Regions from separate parts of the Paenibacillus sp. IHB B 3415 genome, predicted to be linked through region 3. Evidence: riboswitches for the same ligand, from Rfam matches in the RefSeq annotation. Region 3 holds a riboswitch; each other region holds the start of a gene.
The links. A riboswitch is a leader RNA that binds a small molecule or an ion and turns the genes downstream of it on or off. The one in region 3 is predicted to bind cyclic di-AMP.
Positions count from the first base shown of each region.

Region 1: another riboswitch for cyclic di-AMP. It lies ahead of QW71_RS25440 (3D domain-containing protein); the one in region 3 lies ahead of QW71_RS22125 (C40 family peptidase).
Region 2: another riboswitch for cyclic di-AMP. It lies ahead of QW71_RS27150 (hypothetical protein); the one in region 3 lies ahead of QW71_RS22125 (C40 family peptidase).

Region 1 is NZ_JUEI01000063.1:9,417-17,525, reverse strand. It holds gene yabG (sporulation peptidase YabG) at 155-1,054, opposite strand; gene rsmA (16S rRNA (adenine(1518)-N(6)/adenine(1519)-N(6))-dimethyltransferase RsmA) at 1,128-2,012, opposite strand; gene rnmV (ribonuclease M5) at 2,009-2,560, opposite strand; gene QW71_RS25440 (3D domain-containing protein) at 2,721-3,881, opposite strand; cyclic di-AMP (ydaO/yuaA leader) riboswitch at 4,169-4,398, opposite strand; gene QW71_RS25435 (TatD family hydrolase) at 4,597-5,367, opposite strand; gene QW71_RS25430 (HD domain-containing protein) at 5,421-6,704, opposite strand; gene QW71_RS25425 (AbrB/MazE/SpoVT family DNA-binding domain-containing protein) at 7,009-7,263, shown strand.
Region 2 is NZ_JUEI01000071.1:20,942-29,050, forward strand. It holds gene QW71_RS27105 (hypothetical protein) at 1-300, opposite strand, end outside; gene QW71_RS27110 (CHAD domain-containing protein) at 587-1,489, shown strand; gene QW71_RS27115 (co-chaperone YbbN) at 1,670-2,011, opposite strand; gene QW71_RS27120 (MerR family transcriptional regulator) at 2,077-2,442, opposite strand; gene QW71_RS27125 (ThuA domain-containing protein) at 2,580-3,215, opposite strand; gene QW71_RS27130 (SDR family NAD(P)-dependent oxidoreductase) at 3,292-4,014, opposite strand; gene ytxJ (bacillithiol system redox-active protein YtxJ) at 4,245-4,571, shown strand; gene QW71_RS27140 (glutaredoxin family protein) at 4,568-4,810, shown strand; gene QW71_RS40085 (hypothetical protein) at 4,881-5,102, opposite strand; cyclic di-AMP (ydaO/yuaA leader) riboswitch at 5,615-5,784, shown strand; gene QW71_RS27150 (hypothetical protein) at 5,958-6,404, shown strand; gene QW71_RS27155 (hypothetical protein) at 6,751-6,939, opposite strand; gene QW71_RS27160 (DUF4878 domain-containing protein) at 7,058-7,444, opposite strand; gene QW71_RS27165 (bifunctional 2-polyprenyl-6-hydroxyphenol methylase/3-demethylubiquinol 3-O-methyltransferase UbiG) at 7,574-8,109, shown strand, end outside.
Region 3 is NZ_JUEI01000053.1:13,556-21,664, forward strand. It holds gene motB (flagellar motor protein MotB) at 1-300, opposite strand, end outside; gene motA (flagellar motor stator protein MotA) at 284-1,084, opposite strand; gene QW71_RS22100 (hypothetical protein) at 1,290-1,583, shown strand; gene QW71_RS22105 (4a-hydroxytetrahydrobiopterin dehydratase) at 1,796-2,071, shown strand; gene QW71_RS22110 (cytochrome c) at 2,179-2,535, opposite strand; gene QW71_RS22115 (GNAT family N-acetyltransferase) at 2,662-3,147, opposite strand; gene QW71_RS22120 (C40 family peptidase) at 3,395-3,886, opposite strand; cyclic di-AMP (ydaO/yuaA leader) riboswitch at 3,892-4,035, opposite strand; gene QW71_RS22125 (C40 family peptidase) at 4,423-4,851, opposite strand; cyclic di-AMP (ydaO/yuaA leader) riboswitch at 4,909-5,047, opposite strand; gene QW71_RS22130 (hypothetical protein) at 5,264-6,061, opposite strand; gene QW71_RS22135 (M1 family aminopeptidase) at 6,106-8,109, opposite strand, start outside.

The sequences.
Region 1 (8,109 bases), on a different contig from region 3:
ATAGATGATGCTAAAAAAGTTGTCAACGGAATTTTTTTAGCATCACGAAGTCCCGGCTTAAGCTCCTTGTTAGCGGTAATGCTGAACGCAAATCTGCCCACGAAAAAAGGAAGGATAAGCCGGATCGCTTATCCTTCCTTCTCTATATCTGCCGCTACATCACCGAAGGCGCCACCTTCAGGGTAGCAAGATTTTGCAGCCGGGGCATCCCGATACGGAAGCTCCCGCGGGTCTCAATTCCGCCCATTCCCTGGTTGCCGCTAATGGTATGGTTCAATACATCGCTCAAATTGACCGTATCGCGGATCGAAGTGAACGAAGCCTTGGCCGCAATATAGACGGGGTCCAGGGCATGAATGAGTATTCTTCCCGGTGAGCTGGCGAAATTCGCCCCTGTGCCCAGCAGCGCCTCGAAATGCGATTGGCAGGCCCCTGCAACAATCGTCAGGGCATCGAAATTCCGCTCATAATCCCGGGCCACCTGGATGGCCGCAACAAAATTCTGTGAATTTTTGTAGCTGCTCAAGCTGTAGAGATCATAAGCCTGCTGTTGCTTAAGTACTCCGTCATGACCGGTAATCACCACAATATCCGGTCGCACACGGGGCAGCAGCCGGTATAAGGTCTCCGCCATTTTGGACTCATGAATATGATGCCCTTCGGCGGGTATGCGCAACTGCTCATACAGACTCAGGCTTTTCTTCAGGTAAAGCGCGTCGCCATCCAAATGCAGCACCTTACCCGGCACTTCAAAGTAAGCAGCTTCCTTGGGAGATTGGGTCCAGGTTCCGGATACACTCTCTCCGCTGCGCTGGCTCTGCTCCTGGCGGTCTTTGCGCAGCCAGCTCAGGGATTCTATGGCTTTGATCTGCGCCTGCTGCCCCCGCTCCGTAATCCGGGTAGGAGGCACCTGCACCAGATCATCCAGCGGAGAATCCGCCAGCAACCGGAATTCCGTCCCCTTGATGACGGCTCTATTCTGCACTATATTCTCTACCCGGAAAGTCACATCGCCGCCATAAGATTTACGTATGACCAAGTCTCCTAAATTCATTACAACACCACCTCTACCCCATGTTATGGGCAAAGGTCCCGGTTGGTTCATCACCCGGAGTGTTTTCTGCTGATTATGCGATTCCTGCGGCCAGCAGGACAGCGCTTAGCCGCGCATATTCCTCCAGGCTAAGTGTCTCTCCGCGGCGGGACGGCTCTATCCCTGCTTCAGCCAGCAGTACCTCCAGACGCTCACGCCCCTCTTCAGCGAAGTAGCGGGCCTTCAGGTTATTGGCGATCGTCTTGCGCCGCTGGGTGAAGGATGCCTGAACAACATCGAAGAAATGCTTCTCGTCGGCAACTTCAACCGGAGGGCGCTCTCTGACCTTCAGACGGATAACGGCTGACTCTACATTCGGCTGCGGAATGAACACCGTCCGGGGTACCATGCAGACCAGTTCAGGCTCGCTGTAATACTGGACGGCAATACTAAGGCTTCCGTACTCTTTGCCCCCAGGAGAAGCAGCCATACGTTCGGCAACTTCCTTCTGGATCATAACGACAATGTTATCAAGCGGCAGCTTCTCTTCCAGCAGCTTCATGAGAATAGGGGTCGTCACATAATACGGGAGGTTGGCCACTACACTGATCCGGTCCACACCGGCGAAATCCTCGGCAAACAGCTCCTGCATATTGACCTTCAGTACATCATCATTGCGGATCTTTACATGGGGATAGGGTGACAGGACATCCCTGAGGATCGGAATCAGTCTGCGGTCAATCTCCACCGCTGTGACTGCTCCTGCTGTCATCGCCAGCCTTTCTGTCAGGGCTCCGATACCCGGGCCAATCTCCAGTGCGCCTGCGGCAGTATCCAGACCTGCAGCATCGACAATTTTGTCCAGAATATTCTGGTCGATCAAGAAGTTCTGGCCCAGGCTTTTTTTGAACGAAAACCCGTACCGCTGTATTATTGCTTTGGTTCTAGTTGGGGATGAGATATTCAGAGTGTCGCTCATGAAGTAATGCCTCCCTGATCAATTTGGGCGAGCGCGCGCGCGAACTCTTCGCGTGTAATACCGAACATCGCCAGACGCTTGTACAGCTGCTTGCCGTTGCAATAACCGATACCGAGCAGATTGCCAAGCTGCATTCTTCGCTCTGCTGCCTGTGCGTGTACCATCATGCCTGCGGCCATAAGATCATCCAGCCCAATTACAGCCGGTGCCCCTTCAAAAGAAGTGTGAACATGCTCCAGCGCATGGCGGATGGCCTCAGGCGAAGCATTCTCCACACCTATATCCCCTTTGCGGGTTGCGTCCTTCTCCGGAATGAATGCATGCTTGCATCCGGGCACCTTGGAGGAGACAATTTTACGAATCCGCTCTCCGGCATGATCGGGATCCGTGAGGATGATAACCCCTCTGCGTTCCATGGCTAATGTAATCTTCGCAATGACCTTGCGGTCCACTGCGGAACCGCCTGTTTCAATCGTATCCGCTTCTACGGCCCGCTTGACGGCCACGGTATCGCTTTTACCTTCGACGACAATTAATTCTTTAATCATAAATAATTTACTCCCTTACTCTAAAACGCAAAAAGAAGAGGATTCGCTCCCCTTCTTTTTGGCTAAAGAATGTATAAGTGATGAGCGGCAGCTCTCTAAATTCCGTAAGTGCTACCCCCACTATATCTTATAAACCGCTAATTTGCAAAAGACTTGCCGCTTAGTTAAGCTCCGGCTTCACAGGTCCAATCACATAGATGGTCCGCGACTTCCGGCCGAAATTACGGGCATGGCTCAGTGAATCGTAGTAAACATCCACCTTGTTGCCTTTAATGGCACCGCCGGTATCCTCTGCTCGGCGAAACCCTAATCCCTCAATGTACACCCACCAGCCAATTGGTATTACATTCGGATCCACTGCAATAGTGCGGCCTTCCGTTACGCGTGTGCCGGAGGCGGTACGTGTTCCAATTCCCGGTTCTTCCGAGGAATAAGCCGTCATGGATACGTTTTTGATCATTTTTTTGTATTCAAAATCTACGCCTGCCTTGCTCGTGACGTTGTTGCTCTTCGCGCTGACTTTGGATGATTTGGAGGTTGTTGTGGCTTTGGATGTAGTTGCAGCAGCTACAACAGGCTTCGGAACCGCTTTGGTACCGACAGCAATAACCTTATCTTTGGTTACCGTCTGAACTTCCTTGCCGACCATATTCATGGAGACTAGCTCCCCATCCTGATATATCTTCTCGATATGCTGGATGATCGCGCCCGGCTTGCCTGCCTGTGCAACTCTTACGTCTCCCTTATACAGAGAGGGGTCTGCGGTTTTGATGACCTTAAAAGGCAAGTTTACTGTCCGCTGTACGGTCTGCTTGGTAATACGGACAATCTTGACTTCCATGTCGGGTGTGACTGCGGTATCAAGCGAAGGGAAAATCTTATCATTGCCCTCCAGGCTGTAACCCAGCTTGGTAATGGCATCTCCGAGCGAATCCTCGGTGGTGTATATGGTCTTGGTTGCACCGTCTGCAGTAAGCATAAGCTTCTGCGCACGGGTGATTACGACACGGTCGCCGTCTTGTATTTCATCACTAAGGCCAATAGATAGCTCATCATACGGCTGCAGCGAAATTTGTTCCTTTGCCAGCACATCACTGAGCAGCGCTTCCCGCGTCTCCAGTGTCTGCACCTGTCCGTCTATAACTAAAATAATTTCTTTATTGCTCTGACCGTGTACGTACAGCAGAATTAACAGTGCGATAACAATCGATATCACACCTGCAAGTGAAAGTACGCGAGGATTCACTTGCTTCAACCGTAATGCGAAAGACCTGCTGGATGATTGCGAATCATGGGATACCTCTGGTTGGAATACGCCCACTCTCTCCATCCTCCTTACATAGCCCCGTCGTCCAAGTTATATCAAGGTGACTGCATCATTTCTGACGAAACTAGGTTTGAGATTGCAACAGGATACGCCCGCATTGCTCCAGCGTTTCCTGCTCATGGATCGCCTGCTCGGCATAGCTACTCCGGATATCTGTTATATAACAGTATGCCGGGAACATCCGCATTATTCAAAACAAAAAAAGCCCAAAAAAGAGTTCACAGAGGACTCTTTCGTGGCTTCTCCGGTGTCGAATACGCGGGAATGTTTATGCACGAGGTTTCCTCTCTTACTTGCGCTTACGGGGTTAGCTGTCGGGTTCGGGCATAAGAGAGACGCCCTATCTCAGGTCACCCGCTCACGGCGGTTGCCCTCAAATTCACCCCAAAGACCACGTGAAGAAATCAAATAAAGTCTGCGGCAATTCTGTGTTGTACTCTATGTACGGGCATGCGGCAGGGCATTTATTGGTTCCCCCGTTCTCCATACGGAGACTCAGCGAGACGATCCATGAAATAGTGACTGTCACAGTAACAACAGCTCACTGCACTGAAAAGATGATATCCTGTTTTGATGCATGTTGTAAAGGACGATTCAACCACGTTTACGTAAAAAAATGATTAAAATATTGTAATATTCAGCCGTTTTTAGACTATAAAAGTTTAATATATCGGCTATACTTCATTTTTCACCGCTTTTTCTCCCGTTTTCAGACAATTCCAAATCGTTCCAGTGCGTTCGCATACGTAATTTCAGCCAATTCCTGTAAATCAATCCCTTTTATTGCCGCCGCTGCCTCCGCTACCAGTCTTACGTGTGCGGTCTCATTTCGCTTGCCGCGGAAGGGGTGCGGAGTCAAATATGGGGAGTCCGTTTCGATCAGCAGCCGGTCCAGCGGAGTCTGGGCGAGCACCTCTTTGGGCACCCTGGCATTCTTAAACGTAATCGGTCCCCCGAAGGACAAATGGAAGCCGAGATCCAGACACATTTTAGCGCTTTCCCAGCTGCCGGAGAACGAATGCATCACCCCTCCAACCTCACCCGCTTTTTCCTCCCGCAGAATCCGGATTACATCCTCGTGGGCATCGCGGTTATGGATACAGATGGGCATCTTCAGTTCACGTGCCAGGCCGATTTGCTTGCGGAATACCTCATGCTGTACATCCTTAGGAGAAGTGTCCCAATAATAGTCAAGTCCGATCTCGCCGATGGCCACTACCTTGGGATGGCTGCAAAGCGAGGCGATCCATTCGAGGTCGCCCTCCTTCATACTGAATGCATCCTGGGGATGCCAGCCCACCGCTGCATAAATATAATCATATTTCTCTGCAAGCTCCATCGTTGTCGGAATCGTCTCCCGGTTGAAGCCGATATTGATCATTTTACTGACTCCGGACTCCAGCGCCCGGGCGATTACCTCCTCGCGGTCCTCGTCGAATTGCGGAGCATCCAAATGGGTATGTGTGTCGAATAACTGCATTATATTTCATCCTTTCCGCCTTGATTTCTATGATGAATTACAAGTATTTTAGGTTATTTTGCAAAAATATCTGCGATGGAGGGCGGCAGCTGTGGAAGGGCTTTCTGCAGCCTGTCCTGCGGGAAATAGAGATGATATCTGCCTCGGTGAATCCCGCTGATTGAGCGTACAATATCCGATACCTCTGAGATCTCCCGCAGCTTATCATGGCGGTCCAGAAGCAGAATCTGTTTGCTGTCAAAAGCATCCCCCGGACGGAATACATCATAAGGAAGATCTGTCGGAAAATCGATTTCCAGATCATAATCAGCACGCAGTCCGGCACCGGCAAAGCTGCGGCGGATTTCGTCAATTGTCTCTGTATCCAGATGCTCCATCTCCACATATTTATACAGTTTACGATGAATAAATCGGCTGCACAAGTCGCTTAAAATTTCATCTTTCTCCAGCGTCCACTGCATGAAGGCTGTCTGCATCAAAGCCTCGTCCAGCAGCAGGTACTGCTCCACCGTTACATCCCCGCGGAACAAATCACTGAGCGGCTCAATCATGAACCGGAAACCATAATCCCCCTGCACCAGCTCCTTGGCTCTGCGGAGAATCTGGCGCAGAATAATTTCCGAGCTGCGTGTTACCGGATGGAAATAGACCTGCCAGTACATCTGATAACGTGACATCAGGTAATCCTCAATCGCATGCATGCCGGATTCTTTAACAACTACCCGGCCGTCATAGGGGCGCAGCATCCGCAGAATCCGGTCAATGTCAATGGTTCCGTAATTCACTCCTGTATAGTAGGCATCACGCAAAAGATAATCCATCCGGTCCGCATCCAGCGGCCCCGACACCAAATTGACAACAATTTCATGCTCATACGTTTTGGAGATCACAGAGGCTACTTTATTAGGGAAATCCTCAGCTACATCACGCAGAATAGCGGTGATTTCCGTATCCTCCAGAATGATCCGGCAGGTCCAGTCCTCATGATCCATTTCAAAAGCTTCTTCTATAGAATGGGAAAACGGGCCATGTCCCAGATCATGCAGCAGCGCCGCACACAGGGTAAGCAGACTCTCCTCAGGCATCCAATCCTTATATCCGCTCCGTTCAAACTGCGATATAATCCGCCGGGTAATTTCATAAACACCAAGCGAATGGGAAAACCGGCTGTGTTCTGCGCCATGGAAAGTCAGATAAGAGGTGCCAAGCTGGCGGATGCGCCGCAGACGCTGGAACTCCTTGGTGTTAATCAGACGCCAGATAATGGTGTCCTGGACGTGAATGTAGTTATGAACCGGATCCTTAAATACCTTCTCTTCTGTCAGCGGTTGCTTCATGAGATCAACTCCTTTGAATAATATCCATAGAAATAGGGTGGAATTACAGTTATAATAATAAATATTGTCGTACTTTGTCGAATTATGACAAATTAGCAATTTACAAATCGACAAATATTTTCGAGGTTCTTTTTGGGATATATGCCTAACCAATGGCGGTATGAATGTTTCCTTCAAAGTTTCCTTAAAATTCGCCTCAAAAAAGGTTGACTGTTTTGGGAATGGTTGGTATGATAAATATCATAAAACAGTGAACAATGTCGAATATTGACGCTTTTGATAATTGAGAGGAGCAACGATTGTAATGATGAAATCAACAGGAATTGTACGTAAGGTAGATGAGCTTGGACGGGTCGTTATTCCAATTGAATTGCGCCGCACACTGGGTATTGGAGAAAAAGATGCGCTCGAAATTTACGTGGACGGTGAGCGGATCATGCTTAAGAAATATGAGCCTGCCTGCATTTTCTGCGGGAATGCTGAGAATGTAACCTATTTCAAAGGTAAAATTGTTTGTCATGAATGTATTTCTGCTATCCCTACCCCTGTGACAAACTAAAACAAATAGGTTATAATAGGAACTAATCAAATTGTTAATTCTAACCTTTTTATATCTCCTTGGCCTCCCGTTAGCGCGGGAGGTATTTTTTTGCACTTTTTTCGGGGACTTTCCCCGGATACCCCTTTATCCTATTTAAACATTAGCCATTAATTTCATAACCATAAAATTATAACCATAAAATTATAACCATTAAATCATGAACATTAAATTCTTCTTCCCCTCCCAAACCCTCCCTATAGGGAGGGCCCCAAGGGCCCCGGCCCTCTGGACACCCGGAAGCTTGGCTAACTGTGCAGATGGCGCCGGAAAGAAGCCAAGTTAGGCGGTGGACCGGCCCTTTTCGGACTCCCTGAAGGTGCGTCCTCAGGGCCTTGCCATGCGCAGTGTTCCGCCACACGCTTCGCTCTTGCGGCGGCCGTGCGGTTACGCTCTTGAGTGACGTTAGAGTGTGGAACCGCTCTCCCTGCGGGAATCGCTTTAAGGCGGAGCCGATTAGCAACTTTGGTGCGTACTGGTTATTTGCCTTCATGTTACCTTCGTGCTACAGCACGCTCTCCCTGCGGGAATCGCTATGTCAGCGCGGCCAAATGACTTTCGTTCGGGCGATAGCATAGGTGTAATATTGGATAATTGGTCTTGGAAAAACTGGATAACTGCATTCTATACAGTTATATAATACCAAAGCGTAGGTCTGATTATTTTAGTTGTATTTCATGCAATTATATCCATACATATCCTCTAAATTATCCATTTTACATAAATATAAATGTACAAACTACATCTATATCTAATATAAGGAATAATTATATCCAAATAAGTGTACAGAATACAATTATTTCATCA
Region 2 (8,109 bases), on a different contig from region 3:
GACCGCTGTGCGGATTCCCCGCTCCTCAAGCGCCTGCATCGCCGCCCCTGCACGGGGCAGCCTGCTGTCCCGCAGCCCCAGCGCCACACCGCCCGGGTGGCTCCAAAGATGCAGTACCGGCGGAACCTGTCCGGCTCCGACATCCCGGCACAGCATTTCCTCGAAGGCAAACGGAACAAGCATATCCTGCCCGGATTCCGTTCCCTCCGCTTCTCCGCTCAAATGCGTGAAGAGCACCATCTCTTCAGGCAGCCTGCCCGCCACTCCATTTTCCAGCACATTATAAGGTTCACTTCTCATTCAGAATGCCTGCGAGTCCCACTGACTACCTCTTCCCCGGATACGGCAGGCCGGGCACCGCCCTGATCCCGCAAGTCACGCTGCGTATTCCGCTGTGTTGTAATTACACTTTCTTAATTAATCTATTGTAACCGATCTCCGCCCTGGCCGCGAAGCCCCCGGTATATAAACTCTGTATTTGAAATGGCGGCTGGAACCCGTTATCCTTAGAGGATAAGAAGATAATCCCAGCCATAAGAATCGCGTTGAAGCTCATGCTATACACAACCCTTAGGAGTGATGCCGCATGACAACCGAACAACTGACAAAGGACAGGCAACTAAGCAAGGCCAGACAATGGGAGCAGGCAATGAACAAGCTGTATATCAACTTCCGGGACTACAGCCAAGATGTGCTGAAGGGCTTCGGAGATGAAGATATTCATCAGGCCAGAGTCAACAGCCGCAAGCTGCTGACGCTCCTGTCCATTCTTGATCCGGGCCATTCGGCTACGGAAGAGTTGTACAGCACATTCAAGCAGGCACAGAAGAAGCTCGGCAAGGTAAGGGACGCAGATGTACTGATCGCATCGTTCAAGGAACGGCGCAAGACCGCCAAAGAGGCGGGCGATGTCAAAACCGCCGAACTGCTCACAGCAGTAATCAAACACCAGAAGGCCAAGCGGAAGACATTCCGCAAGAAGCTGGAGGAAGGGCTCCCGAAGCTGTCCGGCAAAGCTCTTGATGCGCAGTGGACCCCTTTTATCGATACACAGCTGGAGCCGCTCGCCGCCAAAAAAGATGCCAATGTGGTCATGCGCGAGCTTGAAGTCGCTTTTGAGCAGAAGAAAAAAGCCTGCAAGACCCTGTTCAAGGGGCCCGAGGCTGAATCGAAGGAAGCCTTCGAAGCTCTTCATGAGCTGCGGATTGCCGCCAAGCATCTGCGCTATACCGCTAACGCGGCCGCTTTTGCGCTGAATCAGAAATTCCATGCCCACGAGGCCATCTACAAGGATATTCAGGAGCAGCTCGGGGTGATTAATGATAAGCGGGTGTGGCTCGAAACACTGAATTCCATTGGACGTGAAGAGCTGGATGTCGGCAAAAAAACATGGGCGGCGTTCACCGAAAGTCTGCGCGCAGAGGTACTGGAAGCATTGCACCAGAATGAGGTTGTCCCTGTAGTTCCTCCAGCAGAGAGCACGAAATAGCGGCATTATATATATTTCCGGAAAATACAAAGGCAGGACGCTGCATGATCCTCATGCGGCATCCTGCCTTAATTCTTGGGCTGCGAGTGCCAGGAAACGCTGCCTGGGAAGAATCGCGGGCTTGTGCTCCACGATATCGGCGGCAAAGCGGCGCTCCTGGCCCTTTTCCAGTAATGATACTTAGACTGTACCGCGTACCACTCCGGCAACTTTGTTCAACACACCCTGATATACGGATTTCGGCCGCAGGCCGACCAGCTTCTCCACAGGTTGACCTCCGCTGTATACGATCACTGTCGGCATGCTCATCACTCCGGCTTCCGATGCAAGTTCCGGCAGTTCATCACAGTCCACCTTAATCATACTCACGTCATCCCCGTATTCTGCATTCAGCTCTTCCAGAATCGGCAGCAGGGTTCTGCAGGGCGGACACCAGGACGCACCGTAATCCACCAGCACGGTTCCTCCAGCCTTCAGCTGTTCACGTACAGCTCCGGCGTTATCGGCAATTATCATAGCCATCTCAAGCCCTCCTTCAAAATTTAACATTCAATATTCACAGAAACAACAACTTCAATCTATTCGCCTTATTCCGCTTCATTCTGCTGCTCTTGCAGAATTGAAGCCATCCGGTCCTGCAGGTTCAGCTTGATCTGATTCAGCTCAACCAGCTGGCGTTCAATCTCTTCCAGCTTGCTGCGGTACAGCGGCATCACTTCCGCACAGAATGCCTCTTTATTCTTCAGAACACAGTTCAGGAATCCGGCAATCTCTTCTGTCGACAAGCCAAGATTCAAATACAGCTTAATCGTCTCCACCGTATCCACGGCAAGCGGAGAGTATTCACGGTACCCGTTGTCCTGGCGCAGCGGTTTGATCAGTCCCTGACGCTCATAATATCGCAATGAACGGACGCTTACGCCCGTAAGTGTAGCTAATTCACCTATTTTCATGGCATTCTCCCCGGGGTTCATGAGAAATGGTCTACTCTTAGTATAAACCCTGACACTAGTGTCAGGGTCAAGGTGTTTTTTTAGAATAAACAAAAGAAACCAGCCTAAGCATAACTTAAGCTGGTCTCCACATTATCTTACAGCAGTCCGGCTGCCCATAACCCGCCTCTGCGGATCATCCGGCGGAACGGCTCTACCGAGAAGGAAGGCAGATGATGGCCAGGCATCAGGTAGACTACCCGCCCTTGTCCGAATTCATGGCACCAAGCCGCCTGCCGCATCGCCCCTCCATGGGGATATTCTGCAAGAATGGTTGATTCGAAGTATGGCAGCTGCTCAAAATAGTACGGCTCATCCTCAATCACAAAGTCATTGATGCCCTGCATAATCGGATGCTCCCGGCCCGGAATCGTCATATGAAGCGCGGTATAGTCCGGATGGTGGGTGAAATGGGCGCCCAGCATTACGCCGAGCTCCTGATTGCGCTGCAGGGAGATCCCGTTATGCACTACGAGCAGACCGCCGCCGCCAGCCACATAAGACAGCAGTGCACCGCTCTGCGCAGCGGATAATTTCTCATCAGAGAATTCAGTATAGGAGACCACCAGCTTGCAGTCGGACAATTGTTCCTTGTTCATCAGCCCGTAATCCTCAGTCGATACGACCTGAAACTCCGGCTCCAGCAGCTGCTCGATCTCGCGGTCAACTCCCGTGAACGGATGATATTTAACCTCGGTATAGCTGCCAAACGCAAGTGCTTTGAAGGAAGTCATTGCATTCACACCTCTCTTGTGCAAAGTAAATCATCTATTATTGCTTAATCCATTATCCCACAAAAGTCCGCTGCTGTTACCAGGGCCAGAGATTGCCGTCAAGATCGATGTACACCGGTTCCTCGCCCAGATACTTCTTATGAACCTGTACGATATTCATAATCTTATACGCTGATTCCTCCGGAGGAATCGGCGCTTCCATATTCTTCTCTCCGTGCATATAAGACTGCAGCCAGCCGGGATGGAAGACCATCACCTGTCCGCCCAGCTTAAGCAGATGATTGTGCATCAGCGAAGACTGCATATTCAGTGCCGCCTTCGACATGCAGTAGCCGTACATATTAATTCTTTTGTTCCGGCTGATACTGCCTGCCTCTGAGGAGATGTTAATAATTAGCCGCTGCTTACCCTGCAGGAGCAGTCCCATCAACGCGTTGCTCACCCGGAGTGCGCCGAGCGTATTCACATTATAGAGCTGCGCCATGGCCTCATCATCCATATCCACGAGCATTGTAGCATTGTCCGCCTGGTGGATAATACCGGCATTGTTGATAATAATATCGATGTGTCCCGTACTGCCCGCAATACTCCGCGCTGCCTCTTTCACGCTCTCTGCGCTGCCGATATCAAGAGGGACCAGCATCAGCGTGTCCTGGTATTGCGCTTTCAGAACCTCCAGTGCCTCCGCTTCCGGTAAATACCGGCCGGCAAACACTGTGTATTTATTCTCCAGAAGAAAGCGTACCAGATAAAACCCGAGCCCGCGGTCGGCACCGGTTACAAAAGCGACCCTTTTCATGAATTGCCCCCCCCTCATACCTGCTTATTTATGCGCAGAGCGTTGCTGCATCACTCTCACATTAGCATGGCAATTAGCCTTTATCAACATCCTGCAAGGGAGGGGATAAGCCTGCTGAACATTCTTTTGCTTTAATTTTGAACTATGTTACAATCAAGAATAATAGTTGTTAACAACACAATTGTTGACAAGATGCTTTCTAAATTCTATTCCAGGAAGGTGATCCTCTGATGTCTATTCAACAAATCCATACACTGGATGAACTGCAACAATACGTAGGGCAACCCGGCAAAAAATTGCTCTTCAAGCACAGCACCACCTGCCCGATCAGCGCCAAAGCAAATGAGGAGTTCCAGGCCTATACACAGAATTCCGACACGCCTGCCGCCATTGTACATGTTATCGAAGACCGTCCGGTCTCCAATCAGATTGCCGAGGATTTCGGGATTAAGCATGAATCGCCGCAGATTTTCCTGCTGGAGGATGGTGAGGTCCGCTGGAACACTTCCCACTGGAAAATCACCCGTGGCGCCATCAAGGAAGCTGTGGAGCAATGAGCCAGAACGTAATCATCTATTCCACATCCGGCTGCAGCGACTGCAATCAGGTGAAGCAGCTGCTTGAGAGCAAGGGCATTCCCTTCGAAGTCAGAGATGTGATGACCAGTACCGTTTACCAGGAAGAAGTCGAGAAGCTGGGCTTCATGGGTGTTCCAGTCACCGTATCCGGAGACCGGGCTGTCAAGGGCTTCAATCTTCCTGAGCTTCAGGAGCTTATTGAGGCAGCTGTTCATTAATGATTATTCCCCTATGCAAAATGGTGCCGCCCTCTTACAGGGCCGGCACCATTTTTGTTGTTCAGATCTGTCAGGCCGGGAATGTAACCCCTGTCATAGCCTCACATGCCGCGCAGCTCGTCATAAGGCAGATGCCGGCCAGATCGGTCAGGATGCTGCCGGGATGCACTGAGAAGGCCCGGACACCATGTGCTTGCCCGCGTTTGTCCAGTTCAAGGGCGAACAGCACATTGGCGGTCTTCGACTGGCCGTAGGCTGTCCATTTCTCATAGGCGCGGCGCTCAAAGTTCACGTCTGCGACGGCAATGCGGTGGCCGCCGGTCCAAGTCAAGCGTTCGGGAAACGGGGAATTTGCCCTCCGGGATGTATCGTTTGCGGGGCTAGAAAGGATACACTTTTCGTAAAATCAGGCTCTAATTCAGGTGCAATTTGTAAACCGCCATAATTACTCTAATAACACAATCAAGAATCCATTTTCCTGACGGGTAACGCTTACTTTATCTTCAAACTCTCATTATCGCCCGATATCTCACTAATACGATATTTTTCAAAAATTCATTATCGGCGGCATTTCCGTCTAACGCATTAATATTTCCGAAGTTCCCTCACCGCTGCCTCCCAAAAATAAAAAACGGCGATTGAGCGAGATAAACGGATGATAATCGGCCACATATATGGTTTTAGTCTCCAATATTCCTTGCGAAGCAGCAATTTATTGCAAATCCGGCGCAGAAGCACTCTTTTCCATTTTTACAAAGACAATCCTGAAAGGGTATGATTCGTGTTGAAAGTTACCAACGAAACTATGAATGCACGCTGAATTTCCGCCAAGCGGAAAACGGGGGAACCATCAGGCCGCAGGCCTACTTGGGGTGAATCCGAAGGAGACTTCAATTGCGCAGTCTCAAAAGGTAGGGCGACTCTCACCGTCCGAATCCGACAGCTAACCCCGTAAGCGTAAAGAGAGAGATCTTGATCCGCCACGATTTTGCCCCAGGCTTCTTACGCCTGTAACAAAACCGCAGCAGAGGTCCTCCTCTGTCTGCGGTTTTTTGCGCACTTATTCCGGCGGATCAGCATTTCGGCAAACCAATCAACTACATAATCAAACTACAAATCGCCCACATTCAGGAAGGAACGTGTCCACATGCCAGACCCATTATCGTCCAATGCAGTTCCCGCTGCCGGATTCACCAGCTATATTGAGCAATATAGCGGAACCATCTATGCGCTAAGCTGTCTCCTGCTGGAGAAAGGCGCCCGCGCCGATCAAGCCGCAATTGCCACATTCGCGGCACTCTCTGAGCCGTGGCTCAAGGGCAGCATCCAAGCAGATGCTTACTCCCTTGCCGCCTACAGGGAATGCATCCGGCAATGCTCGCTGGTTGCTCAAGACCGCGGCCGCTGCTCTTCTGCCCTGCTCACCTGGGAGGATCAGATCGCCAGCGCCTTATGGTACGGCATCCAGCTGCCGCTGCCCGAGATCAGCCTCATCCTGCAGCGAAGCGTTCCTGAGCTGAAAGCGCAGCTCAGAGGGATTCGCGAACAGATGGCTGCTGTGCGGCCAGCTGTCCCGCGCCCATCGGCGGGATAGGGCAAGCTGCTGGGGCCTGCACCAATAGAATCAACCATGCTGCTGCGATCCATGCGGACTGTAGATCCGTTATTTCGTCCGGTCAGGCCATTCAGCGATCCATGCGGACTCAGAGGACCTTAACTAACCAGTTTCGCCTCATTTTGAGCTCCATCGAACAATATAAGCGCTCCTGAGTCCGCAACGAGCAAAAAAGCAGGCTTTTTCACAAAATAAGGTCCTCTCAGTCCGCGTAGCAAGCGCTGCATAGAGTAAATCCGCTGACGTCGTTCATATTAATAAAAGCCGCAGCATCCGCCACGGCTCTCCATTTGCTATGCTATGCTATCCGTTCCAGTGCCAGAAATCAGCGCTTACCTTTGCCGCCCTTGGCGAACCGCCAAAAAGCCATGCAGCATCCGAGCAGCCCGACGCCCAGCAAGATGGTCTGCAGTGCCCCCAGCCAGGTTGATTTGTCCGACGGGATCAGGCTGCTGATAATGATCAGCAGGATGGAGACCACGACCAGCACGGGGGTTTGTCTACTTTTTTTCACAAAAAATCACCACTCCTAATTACTAATATTACTAAGGTACACTATCTGCGGGGTTTTAACCAGTTTGGGGTGGTTTGTACTCACTCTATAGAACAGCATTATTCATAAGCCCGTTTCATCAATACCGGTCATCCACCTTCCATACCCCATCCATTTTAATCATTGAATAGACAGCGGTATCATCACTCCCGTTATCCCAGGACCTGTACACTACCACTTCGTATTCATCAGCGTTTATTTTATTCATTTCATTAATTTCGTAATCTGTTATATTTGCCGTCTCCTTGCTGATTTCAGCATACAGAGCCTTCATTTCATCTATCGTCTTACTTTCTGAGGTATCTCCGGAACACCACATGTACACTTTCGCGATGAAATCATCCGATGCATACTCACTCCATTTATAGATATCATTGAAATCATCCAGGTAGCTAACTACCACACTGTTCAGCTCCGGATCATCACTTAGCTTCTGCTGCTTAATCGTTCTAAATCCATCTAACATAATATCCGTCCGCTTCACAAAAGTCTATCTGTTTAAATACGAGGATTAACAATAACATTGCAAATCAGTTTTATCGTAGATATAATGTGTCTGTAATAACTATTTAGTGTGATTAAAGGAGATCGGGCTATGACGGAGTTTTGGGAAGCAAGCTTCATAGAAAAACAAACGATGTGGGGATTTGAACCTTCTGACTCGGCCATCCTAACCAAGGATTTTTTCCACGAAAAGAATGTTAAAGACATCCTGATTCCCGGTATTGGATATGGCAGAAATGCTAAGGTTTTTATGGATAATGGGATAGATGTTACAGGTATTGAGATTTCACAAACAGCGATTAATCTGGCTAGGCAGCGCGGGCTGGATATGAATGTTTACCACGGCTCGGTAACGGATATGCCTTTTGACAATAAGCTCTATGACGGTATATTCTGCTATGCCCTGATTCACTTATTGGATCAGCGTGAGCGGGAGAAGTTCATTCAGGCTTGTTATAATCAGCTGAAGCCGGGTGGATATATGGTCTTTACAACGGTATCCAAAAAAGCTCCAATGTACGGTAAGGGCGTCCAACTGGATACAGACTATTTCGAGATCATGGACCGAGTGAACATGTTTTTTTATGATGCTGACTCCATTCAACAAGACTTTGCCAACTATGGCCT
Region 3 (8,109 bases):
TTTGGAGATCTCGGCGGTGCCTGTATTTTTATCTAAAACACTATTCATTTTATCCTTATTGCCTTGGTCAAGTTGAGTACTCGTAGGTGAATCCGAGCGGAATTCCAATACGCCGCCACCGCCGCTGAGCGCTGAATTGAACGCTTGGGCCATTTGCTCAAACTTCTGGGCGTCCGTAGCACTCATGGCATACATAACCAGGAATAGAGCAACCAGCAGGGTCATCAGATCGGAATAGGGGAGCAGCCAGGATTCATCAGCATGCTCTTCGTGCTCCTCATGCCTAGTCTTTTTGCTCATTCGAGGCGCCCTCCTTCTCACTTAGCTTGGCCCGTTCGGACGGAGTAAGGAAGACGGAAAGCTTCTGATTGATAGCAATGGTGGAGACCCCGGACTGGATAGACAACAGACCTTCTACCATCATCAGGCGGACTTCAATCTCGCGTTTGGAAATCCGTTTTAACTTGTTGGCCATAGGGTGCCACATTACATAACCGGTGAATATCCCCAGGAGAGTAGCAATGAAGGCTCCGGCAATCGCGTGGGCCAGGACGTCCATATTACTCATATCCCCCAAGGCGGCAATCAGCCCGATAACAGCCCCGAGTACCCCCAGTGTAGGTGCGTACATCCCGGCTTGGGAGAAGATTAAGGCGCCGGCTTTATGTCTATCTTCTGTAGCATGAATATCTTCCATTAATACATCGCGGACAAATTCCTGGTCATTACCGTCGATAATCATCCGCATACCGTTTCTGAGGAAATTATCTTCAATTTCATCGACATTGGATTCCAGTGCAAGCAGTCCTTCACGGCGGGTGATGGATGCCCATTCCATAAACATTGTAATCAGTTCGGGCTTGCCGACCATCTTTTTCTTCACAAATAGGATCTTCAGCAGCTTAGGGAAATTCTTGACTTCCGACATGGGAAAGGCCATGAAGATTGAGGCGGCCGTACCAAGAAAGATAATTACGTAGGCTGCGGGGTTGTTCAAGCTTTCAAGTGGAGCATGCTTGAGTACCATCCCCCAGACTACTGCGATCAGACCAAAAACCAGTCCTAGTATTGTTGAAATTTCCATTTATGCACCTCGTCCATGAGAATTAAGAAGTGATCCGACTATACCGCGTTTATCATCCTTGAACCGCGGGAGGACACTCTGCACGTAACCAAATCACGTATATTCTTATTTATCGACAGCATTCCCTTTTTTGTGAAGTGATTTTTTCGGCTATAATGGATAAGGTAAGTTATTATTCATCAGCGAAGAAAACGGAGTGATTGATGTGGGAGTAAAGCATGGCAGAGATTACAGTGAAATTCTGGTTGAACTGACAGGCGCAGTCGGACGGATTTCCGACGGGTATATTTTTTTCGAAATGGAGCCAGAGGAGTGGGAGAACCTGCCGGAGGAGTCGAAGCTGGAGGTCTGGGAGGCGCTTGCGGAGGATCTGTTCTACGCACTGGGCAATGAGCCGGTGATTAAGGTCGGAAGCGGTGTTGTAATGTACGATAAAGAAACCCACCGCATCAATATTCTGCTCGGCGACGAGGATTTGGCGTCGGTCGTTCTGGTGTAGCCCGGAGGCAGCTGCGGAGCGGAGTTTGTCCCCAGGCATCAGCCCATGTTAAAATTGGGATGAGAAGTACTATTTGCCGGGATTTAAGAATACATTAAATCGAAAAAAATCTTTGGCCCGGCACATCCCTTGGACTTTAAGAAGCTGAGGGATGTTTTATTTGAAAGACAGGACTGCTGTGATATAGCTAATTAAGCAAGGGAGGAAACAAATTGCCATTTACAGAGGAAGAACTGCGGGAGCAGATCGGCAAGCTGGAAGGCTGGAAACTGGAACAGGATATTATGGTGCGCAAATATATGTTCAATGAATATATGAAGGGGATTGCTTTTGTGGATGAGGTTGCTGCGATCTCGGAAGCGTTCGACCATCACCCGCACATCACCATTGATTACAAGACCGTTATCCTGCGTCTGCCTGTAGATGTGGAGAAGCTGGATATACGCCAGGCCAATGAAATTAACGAGGCTTTTGAGAAAAACCGTTAGAGGACAAGATCCTTATGGAAATGACAGTACCGCCTGATCCATAAAAATGCCCGTGCAGGGATACCAAGGTATCCTTTGCAGCGGGCATTTTACCTTTGGGCATGTTATTATTTCTTCTCGGCCAGCCATAACGCGACATTCGCAATTTCCTCAGGGGCTAGTTTGTCTTTGAAGGAAGGCATCTGCCCGCGGCCTTTGGTCACAATGCTGTAAATCTGCGCCGCGTCATGCTGTGCGCCCTCCTGCTGCAGGTTCGGCCCTACACCGCCCTGAAGCTGATCCCCGTGGCAGGTGATGCAGTTGGCTTTCACCAGGGCCTCCGCGCTGGTTGCGTCCAGCACAACCTCAGGCATTGTAGGTTTGTTCTCTTCAGCCACCTCGGCTTTGCCGGGCAGGGTAAACATTAAGACCACGGCAAAGGCACAGGCGGCAAAAAACAAACCGCTCATGATCCATTTCTGCATCTGCATCCGTCCCTCCATGTAAGCTGCTTCCTTCATTATACTGGATGGTGAAGCGTTATCATAGTATTTGTGTCAAAAAAATGAACGAAACTCCTGGAAAATTTGCAAACATACAGAAGTGGAATGCTATTTCTCATAGACCATACAATAAAATGGTTTATCGCCAGTTGGAGTTCTGCGTTCATAAGTATCCGTTATGGTAAATCCGCATTTCTGGTAAGCACGGATGGCCCGCTGATTCCACGTCAGTACCTCCAAATCGATCTCCCGTTCCGGATAACGCTGCAGAGCCGCCTGAACGATGGCCTTCATGAAGAGATGTCCCATGCCATGACCGCACAGATCGGGCCGCATGCCGATTCCGAGCCGGACTACACCCTCCATAGGGAACAGCTGGGCGAAGCCGCACAGGATTCCCTGTCCGTTCACGACGGAAACGTATTGCTCGCTGCGCAGCTGCGGATCACCGAATTCAACACCGAGCGCCTGCATCTGCTCCCAGGGCATCCAGCCGTAAATATTATACGGGGGCCTATAGTTCCACTCACAGATCTCAGCAGCATGCTGCGACTCCATAGGAACAACATAAAAAGTTACCGGGGAACTTATCATAAGCGGAGGCCTCCTTTCAAGGGAACATTACTTCATTCTATAAATATTATATACAAAACGAGCCGGATTCGACGCAAAAACCTTGCAGAAAGACCGGAACTTGACAAACGCCAATAAATATTTTATGAAAGAGCGAAATTGATGTTTTACAAATATAGAGCGGGGTAAGTAATTTTATAGACAAAAAAATAAGCCCTCCTCCAAGATTTCGGCAAAAATCCTGGAAAAGCGCTTATATTAGGACAAATTATTGCACATCGTCATTGTCTTCGGAATCCGCAGCCACAGTCTTGTAAGCATCTGTACTCATAATCCGTTTGGCGCCAACGTAGCGGTTGACGTAGTAGCTGTCACTCAGGGAACTGATGGTTACACCACGCGAGGAAGAAGCATGTGCGAACTCACCGTCACCAACATAAATACCGACATGGGAAATGCCTTTGCCGCTTGTATTGAAGAATACAAGATCGCCCGGTCTCATCTCATCGCGGGATACAGCAGTACCCATCTCATATTGGGAGCCGGATTGGTGAGGCAGGTTAATGCCGATCTTATCAAAAACATACATTGTAAATCCGGAGCAATCAAAACCGTTCGTGGATACACCGCCGGATACGTATTTGGTCCCGATGGCTTTGTCGATAACTTTATCCATTTTGGAATCCGCGAAAGCGCTTCCTGCTCCAATGGTGAAGATGATGGAAAAGCTTAGTACTGCGGCTGCTAGCTTCTTCTTCAAAAGTAAATACCCCTTCCAAATGCCTACGAGGTTAGCTTAAGGGTTCGGTTGAAGGTCCCCTATGACCCCTCTTAGAATAGGAGGTCAATTCACCCAAAGTTGGTTCCCCCGTTTCCCTAAATCTTTAGGGAACTCGGCACGACTGTTGATTAGGATTAGCTGTTATTCAATACATGACAAAACCTTTGTTAAAAGCGATTCAATAATTACAAAAATGTTACTAAAAGCTCACTGCGATAATTGTAGCAAAGACTAAGGCGCTTGGCAATCACTTATAACATATTAATGCATTTTTTTTGCGTTTTTTAGAGTTATAGCTGCATAGAAAGACTCATATTTACGCAGCGGGTGAGCTATTGATGAATTTTTCTTTGGATTTGGGATAAAAAGGTGTTTCAGGGCCTGCAGATGAGTGTAAAAGGTAGAATAAGGAAAAGGAAAAACCCGGAAATGATTACGGCAATAATCAAAACCGGGCTCGTATAAGTTACATTTAGATGTTAGAGGTACAAATATTCGAGGAAATGTTCAAGGGTTCAATCGTAAGCGACAGCTTGATAGGCTGTTGTGCTCATCACTCTTTTAGCGCCAACGTAGCGGTTGGCCCAGTATGCCTGACTCAGCGAACTGATGGTTACACCACGCGAAGTGGAGGATTGTGCGAATTTTCCATTGCCGACATAAATACCGACATGGGAAACTCCGTTGCCCAGGGTATTGAAGAATACCAAATCACCGGAACGCAAATTACTCTTGGATACGGCTGTTCCAACGCTGAACTGTGCCTTAGAGGTGCGCGGCAAGGTAAGGCCGATACTCTTGAATACGTATTTGGTGAATCCGGAACAATCAAAGCCGCTGGTGCTGGTGCCCCCGGTTTTATATGACGTTCCAATGGTTTTTGAGATCACAGTATCCATTTTGGAATCTGCGAAAGCGCTGCCCGCTCCAAGTGTAAATACCATCACAAGACCCAGCGCTGCTGCGGTGCATTTCTTCTTAAAGTTCTGACTTCTCAAAAGATGTACTCCTTCCAAGGCCTGCGAGGTTAGCTTAAGGATTCGGTAGAAGGTTCCCCTATGACCCCTCTAAAGCGAGATCAATTCACCCAAAATATGGTTCCCCCACTCCCCGGTGCTGGGAATTCGGCGTTTTGTGCACCAGAATAGTGACATATCGACATAAGGTTAAAGGCTCGGTTACATAGCTGCTTAATTCCATTTGAAAGATTACAAATTTGTTACTAGTAGTACAGGCATCATTGTACCAAAGGATTTAAAGTTTTGCAAATGCACTTATCGCAGCTGTAAACAAAAAAGAGTCATGCACCTCACCAGAGGGGCGATGACTCTTTTAGTATGCCGTTTTGGCGGCCAATTATTGTGGAAATGATTTACTGGACCAGAGATGATACTGCGCGGCTATGCCCCACATTTTGAATAGAGTGGATGGCAGGGGGGCTGCCTGGCGCAGGAGCAGGGCCGGGAGGCCGGGGCAGAAGAGCGCCGCAGCGCCGCAGAGGATCAGCGTCACCAGACTTCCTGCGCCCATAATGACGGATATCCCGATGGAGTGCAGAAGGACCTTCAGACAGATCAGCAGCGAAGTGAACATGCCCGTGCCGGCGGTATAACCGAACTGCATATACAGCAGCAGCTTGCGGATAAGGAAGAGATAGATGAGCCAGCCCAGCACATAAGGCACGAGCGTCAGCAGCTGCGGATAATCGAGAATGCCGTTCAGAAGCAGACGGTACATCTTCGGCAGCAGCCAATAGAGCGGCAGTAGGGCCAGCGCCCATTCAACGAGACTGAACAGCAGGACAGGCAGCCCGTAACGCTTCATCCCGGGAAAAAAGAACAGTCCGCGCTCCCCGGCGCGCTCCTGGTGAAGCTCGTGCAGCAGGCCCGCCCGGATAAAGGGGGAGAGGAGCAGCCGCAACACAGTCAGTGCCAGGAGCAGCCATAGCCATTGCCGGACGTCCGGGTCCGTGTGCAGCGCAGCCTGCCCCTCAATGTAATAGAGCAGCCTGCCTATGCTACTGCCGCCGGCATCCGCATCCGGATACCGCAGCAGTACCGGAACGACGGCGCTTTTAATGAATTTATACATGAAGTAGCCCCAGAACAGCCGGTAGATAAATAGCAGAATCAGAATATAAAATTGCTCTTTCATGCTGTGCCAACCGCGGGTTATCCAAATTTTCACAATCCTTCACCTCACCAGACAAGAGTTCCGAGCAGGGTTTCAAGCAGTGTCGTCGCACTGAGCGTCCAGCGGGAAAGAGTATTGTGCTCAAGCTCCGCCATTCTGAAATTATTGAGATGCTTGCTCTCCAGCAGTATGGAATGCCCCGGATCAATCTCGGCGGAGACCAGAGGTGCTTTATACGATAATTCAAACGATGTTGTCTTCCCTTCGCCGTTCCAGTATTGCTGTACCGAGTACCCGTCCGAGAAAATGAATTTTACAGGGACATCCCCATAATGGCTGCCCTTGTTGCTTACCTCAACTACCGCATCATATTGAATGCCCGCTCCGTTGCCGCCGCCCCGTTTGGCCGTGAGCCTGATGTCGTCTACTGCAAAATCAGGGGCACCGCCGCTGTAGACATACTGGTCAAAATAAGTCTGCCAGGATTGCTTGGTCACATTCTCCACAATCTTCTGGAAGTCAGCGGTCGAGGGATGCTTGAAGCGGTATTTACGGGCATAGGCAGCGAGAATGGCATCCATGTTCTTGGCTCCTGCTAACCGTTCGATGTCACGGAGCACCAGCTTGCCCCGGATATAGACATTGCGCGTGTAGGCGTCATCTCCGGTGTATTTCCAGGTCTCCAGATTGAGCGGCTGCGAAGAGGAGACCAGACTGGACTGCAGCGGGAGGCTTGAGGCAACGCCATATTCCTGCTCCATCAGCCGGTCTTCGGCATATGAGGTGAAGCTCTCGTCCAGCCACGCCTCCTCGAATTCATTGCTGGCAACCATACCATAGAAATACTGGTGACCGATCTCATGGATCACGGTCCGCTCAAGCGAAGTGCCGGGTGATGCCTCGGCAGCACCGAAGGCAGTGATCAGCGTCGGATATTCCATCCCCCCGGCCCCATTGCCAGACTCAGGCGGGACAACAATGGATAAGGTGGAGTAAGGATAAGGGCCGTACCATTTGCTGAAGGCGGTCAGGGCAGCCTCTGCGGCCTGGAAATAGCGCTCCTGAAGATCCTTATGCAGCGGGTCCAGATAGAGCTTGATCTTTACTCCGGGCACCTGCGGCGCGGAGAAGGCCTTCTCCGCAACCACAAAATCCGGCGATGCCGCCCAGGCAAAGTCATGAACATCATCTGCGTAGAACTGATAGATTTTGCGGTCCTGCACCAGCCGCGCGTTCTTCACCGGAAATCCGGTGGCGGCAACCTTGTAATCGGACGGGACGGAGATGGTTACATTGTAAATACCGAAGTCACTGTAGAACTCGGATGTGCCATGGTACTGATGCAGGTTCCAGCCTTCTTCCTGTGCTCCCCTTGTGCCTGCAGGCTCGTAGACGCTGAGCTTGGGAAACCACTGGCCGGCCATGACGAAGTTGCCGGCGGTTCCCATACGGGCGAATATTTTCGGCAGCTTGACCTCAAACTGGAGTTTGAGTGTTACGCTCTCACCACCGTTTACCGGCTGGGGCAGGTGGACCTTAAGCAGGGTCTTGTCATTCACATTGCCGTCGTCAGGCTGCACATACTGGGTGCGCTGCATTAGCGAAATACCCTCGGAGGTCCGCAGATCCGTCAGCGTCAGGCTGCCGTATCCGCCCGCAGGCATGGAGTCGCCCCGGAGCGTTCCTCCGGATTCCTTCATAAAGGTTGTATTGCCGGAAGCGAATGCATTGGGGTAAAGGTGAAAATAGAGCTCTTGGACCGGTTTTTTGCCCGGATGGGTCCAGGTCATCGTTTCGGAAGCTGTTAAGGTTCCCGTATCGGCCAGCAGTTGAACATCCATGTGATATTCCACCACACGCTGGCTTAAAACCTCCGACACTGGAGGCGGAGTGATCTCCGGAAGAGTGGACTGCACAATTTGCTGCTGCGGCAGGACGGCGGGGGCCTTGGCCTCTTTTGGGGCAGAGGCAGTCCATACGGCAGGGCTGTGCCCTGAAAGAAACCATATTCCGCCTCCAAGCAAGGTGAGAACAGCCAGAGCTGCGAAGATGAGGGTATACCTTAATGA